Regions from separate parts of the Butyricicoccus sp. OF10-2 genome, predicted to be linked through region 2. Evidence: predicted binding sites of a transcription regulator. Region 2 holds the regulator's gene; the other holds the start of a gene.

Region 1 (2,471 bases), on a different contig from region 2:
GGTAGCGTCCTTCAGCTCGATACCAACCTCCTCGGAGATTACGGTACCGCCGGTCAGGATTGCGATGTCGCGGAGCATATCCTTGCGGCGATCGCCAAAGCCCGGAGCCTTAACAGCTACGCAGGTGAAGGTGCCGCGCAGACGGTTTACGATCAGGGTGGACAGAGCCTCGCCCTCAACGTCCTCAGCGATGAGCAGCAGCTTCTTGCCAGCCTTAACAACCTGCTCGAGGATCGGCAGCAGCTCCTGAATGTTGGACAGCTTCTTATCGGTGATCAGCACCAGAGCGTCGTCCAGGTTTGCTTCCATCTTCTCGGTGTCGGTGCACATATACGGGGTGATATAACCGCGGTCGAACTGCATGCCCTCAACAACCTCAGAGTAGGTCTCAGCGGTCTTGGACTCCTCAACGGTGATAACGCCGTCGGTGGAAACCTTCTCCATAGCCTCTGCGATCAGGGTGCCGATCTCGTCGGAGCTGGAGGAGATAGCGCCTACACGTGCGATGTCGTTCGTGCCGTCAACCTTCTTGGAGTTCTCAGCAATCGCTGCAACAGCAGCCTTGACTGCCTTGGCGATACCGCGGCGCATTACCATCGGGTTTGCACCTGCTGCTACGTTCTTCAGACCCTCACGAACGAAAGCCTGCGCCAGAACGGTAGCGGTGGTGGTGCCGTCGCCTGCGATGTCGTTGGTCTTGGTGGCAACTTCCTTAACAAGCTGTGCGCCCATGTTCTCGAAAGCGTCGTCCAGCTCGATCTCCTTAGCGATGGTAACACCGTCGTTGGTAATCAGCGGACCGCCGTACTTCTTATCCAGTACAACGTTGCGGCCCTTCGGACCGATGGTTACCTTAACGGTATCAGCGAGCTGATCAATACCGCGCTGCAGAGCCTTGCGCGCGTCCTCGCCGTAAATAAGCTGCTTAGCCATGATGAATTACCTCCTGAAAATTACTCTACGATTGCCAGAATGTCGCTCTGACGAACGATGATATACTTCTCGCCGTCCAGCTTAACCTCAGTACCGGTGTACTTGCCGGTGATGACCTTCTGACCCTTCTGAACTTCCATCTTGATTTCCTTGCCGTCAACAACGCCGCCCGGGCCTACTTCGATGATTTCAGCAACCTGGGGCTTCTCCTGTGCGGATGCGGTAAGAATAATGCCGCTTGCGGTGGTCTCCTCCGCCTCGACCATCTTGATAACTACGCGGTCGCAAAGGGGCTTGAGCTTCATAATGGATTCCTCCTATGAAAAATAAGATTTTACAATGTCGGGGGTTAGCACTCAAATTACCCGAGTGCTAACTTCGAGTATTATCTTACACCAAGGAGCCGCAATATGCAAGGGGGTAATCCGGAATTTTCACAAAAATTTTCTGAACAAATTATGAACAGTGCCCTGTACCGCTCAGCGTTTTGCAGGCCGTTTAGCAGACGGTCGGTCGGAGTGCTTATTCTCTCCCCTGTTCGATGCAGACGGGTCTTTAAAATACATATGCAGCTCGCACTTGATCATGCCGTTGTACAGCTTGCGGCGCTTATCCGCCTTGCGGCCGTAGCAGCGCTCGAACAGCGGGTCCGAACTGAGCAGATACTGCTTCATCGGGCTGTTTTTTGTCGCTCTGCCGAGGTCGGCGTACAGCTTTTCCGCCTGCTGCAAGTCCAGCAGACGCTCACCGTACGGCGGATTGGCAAACAGTACGCCTGCACCGCTGTAATCGCGCTTTACTGCGTCCGCGCGCTCGAAGAACACCGTGTTCGCCACACCGGCCTTGCGCGCGTTCTCGATGGACAGCTGCACGCAGTCCGGGTCAATGTCGCTGCCGACGATATCGAATTTTGCGTCCGGCTGGGCAAGGTCGAGCGCACTCTCGCGCGCCTGCTGCCAGACCGACTTGTCAAAGCAGCTCCACCTTTCCGCGTCAAAGCGGCGCAGCAGACCGGGGGCACGGCGCTGCGCGATCATGGCCGCCTCAATCGCGATCGTGCCCGAGCCGCAGAACGGGTCGAGGAACGGATCGCGCCCGCGCCAGCGCGCCAGCTTGACCATAGCCGCCGCCAGCGTCTCACGAAGCGGCGCCGCATTGCTGTTGGCGCGGTAGCCGCGCTTGTGCAGACCGGCACCCGAGGTATCGAGGTACAGCTCAGCCACATCGTGCATGATGGCGAACTGAATCTGATACTTTTCACCAATCTCATCAAACCAGGTCTGACCGTACTTCGCGCCCAGGCGCGATACGACTGCCTTTTTGATGATCTTCTGGCAGTCCGGAATCGAGTGCAGCGTGGAGTCCAGACTGTGACCCTTGACCGGAAATGCGCCGTCTGCCGAAATGAACTGCTCCCACGGGAGTGCTTTTACGCCCTCGAACAACTGGTCGAACGTTTTGGCTTTGAATGTGCCGATGCGGATGAGCACACGCTCGGCGCACCGCAGGTTCAGGTTCGCCCATGCAAGCGTGTTTTC
Region 2 (2,471 bases):
GTCAGCTCGACACCCTTTTTATATTCGGTGTCGGCGGTCTCTGCCTTGAGCGCCCGCTCGAGGTTATCGTAGGTCGGCAGCAGTGCGGTTACGGCGCGGCTGACTGCATCGGTGTACGCCTGCTCGCGCTCGCGCTGGCTGCGCTTGCGGAAGTTGTCGTACTCCGCCGCCATGCGGAGATAACGATCGTTCAAGTCGTTATACTTGGCTTCCCAGTCCGTCGCGGGCTTTGCATCAGCCTTAGCGGTCTCCTCTGCGGGAGCCTCGGTCTTTACCTGCTCCTGCTCTTCCGCCTCCGGCTTTGTCTTTTTGCTCATGTCGTTTTGTGCCTCCGTTTACAGGAAATCAATGATTTCCGTCTTTTTCATCTAAAAATGTCTCGGCAATCAGCTTGTTCAGCCCTTTTGCAAAGCGGCTGAGCTGTGCGGACAGCTTGGCGTAATCCATGCGGGTCGGACCCACGATGCCGATCGCACCCTGACCGATCTTGCCGATATCGTATTTTGCGTAAATCGCCGAGGTTTCACTCAGCGGGTTTTCACCGTTTTCCGGTCCGATGAAGAACTGGATGCCGTCGATCTTGCGGGTGGCCGGCAGCAGGTGCTTACGGTCGTCCTCCATGTAATCGAGCAGCGTCTGCGCCTTTTTCGTATCGCGGTACTCCGGAAAACGAAGCAGCTTGCTGGCACCGTCGAGGTAAACCTTCTGGTCGCTCAGCTCGGTGATCAGCTCTGCGATGTACTCGGCCACCGGAGCGAGCAGCGCGGTCAATCCCGCGGCGCGGCGCACAATGTCGAATCGCTCGGCGGTGATGCTCGAGAGCGGCAGTCCGGTCAACGTCTGGTTGAGCACATAGGTGAGCAGCTCGGCCTCATCCTTGGAGACCTCGGCCACCGTGCGGACCATTTTATTCTTGACCGTGCCCGAATCCGTAACTACTACGATTACGAAATTCATCTTATCGACTGCAATGATCTCAAACTGCCGGATGGCGATCTGCGTCATGGCCGGTGTGATAGCAACCGACGCGTAATTCGTCAGACTGGTGAGCAGCTTGCCGGCTTCCTGAATGAGGTGGTCAAGCTCGCGTACCTTGGTAAGCACGCTGTTCTGCAGTGCGTTTCCGTCCTCCGCATTGTCGGCCGGACGCTCCATCAGTTCATCCACATACAGTCGATAACCCTGCGGTGAGGGGATTCGCCCCGCAGAGGTGTGCGGCTTTTCGAGGTAGCCCATGTCCTCCAGTTCACTCATCTCATTGCGGATGGTGGCGGACGAGAACGGCAGCTCGTGTCCCTCGGTCAATGCCTTGGAGCCAACCGGTTCAGCCGTGCGGATGTAATCGCCGATGATGGCTTTGAGTATTTGCTTTTTACGTTCCGAAAGCTCCACCGAAGCAGACTCCTTTCTTTCGGTTGTTAGCACTCCATCTCCCCGAGTGCTAAACTTAATTTACCACCACATACGGACAAAGTCAAGTGCTGTTTGTGAACAATTTATGAAATGATGGTCGGAATTTTATCACACTCGTCTGCCGAGTGCTGAAATGCCAATTTTCACCGTATGAAAAATGCTCTGATTTGGTCGTTTTTCCTTGCGTTCGCGTTCACACAGTGATAAAATTATTATGAGAGAGACAGGCAATCGTTCGATTGCCGTAGAGAGAAAATCCGCTCTATAAAAAGGAGAACAAACATGAAGGAAATCAAAGTTGGCATCGTTGGTTTGGGCCGTCTCGGTTCGGTACACGCGCAGAATCTTGCGTTCAAGATTCCCGGCTGCAAGCTGGTCGCTGCCTGCTCGCTCGTGCAGAAGGAGCTGGACTGGGCAAAGGACTACCTCAAGGTGGAGTACACCACCACGGACTACAAGAAAATGGTTGATGAGGCAGACATTGAAGCTGTCGTTATCGTCTCCTCCTCTCCGGAGCACTGCTGGATGATCGAGTACGCGCTCGATGCAGGCAAGCACGTTTTCACCGACAAGCCGCTCGGCTGCTCGCTTGAGGAGTGCAAGCGCGCTGAGGCTGCTGTTGAACGTCACCAGGACAAGATCTTCTTCCTTGGCTTTATGCGCCGCTACGATCCGTCCTATGCGGATGCAAAGGCACAGATCAACGCAGGCCGCATCGGCAAGCCGTATCTGGTAAAGGCTACCGGTCTGGACCCGGAAGCACTGGTCGAGAGCTGCATCAAGTTCTCCAAGACCTCGGGCGGCATCTTCATCGACGCGGCTTCGCACGACATTGACCTGATGCGCTGGTTCCTCGGCGGTGAGGTTACCGAGGTTTACGCCGCAGGCACCAACTTTAAGCACCCCGAGTTTGCCGAGAACGGCGACACCGAGACCGGCATGGCAATGCTCAAGTTTGACAATGGCACGGTCGCTTTCCTGCACGTTGGCCGTACTGCGCCGCACGGCTACCACACCGAGACCGAAATCGTCGGCACCGAGGCGCATATCCGCGTAGC

What was found. The regulator HrcA, encoded in region 2, represses chaperone genes, less so after heat shock. The targets are predictions, from matches to a motif close to TGTTAGCACTCNNNNNNNNNGAGTGCTAACA.
Region 1: the regulator HrcA is predicted to act here: its motif matches at 1,281-1,311, upstream of DXB00_RS03925 (co-chaperone GroES).

Annotation. Positions count from the first base shown of each region.
Region 1 covers NZ_QUMC01000004.1:112,387-114,857, reverse strand. Annotated here, with positions in the region: partial or broken gene groL (chaperonin GroEL) at 1-933, opposite strand, end outside; gene DXB00_RS03925 (co-chaperone GroES) at 954-1,238, opposite strand; gene DXB00_RS03920 (THUMP domain-containing class I SAM-dependent RNA methyltransferase) at 1,413-2,471, opposite strand, start outside.
Region 2 covers NZ_QUMC01000003.1:134,324-136,794, forward strand. Annotated here, with positions in the region: gene grpE (nucleotide exchange factor GrpE) at 1-317, opposite strand, end outside; gene hrcA (heat-inducible transcriptional repressor HrcA) at 346-1,392, opposite strand; gene DXB00_RS03165 (Gfo/Idh/MocA family protein) at 1,696-2,471, shown strand, end outside.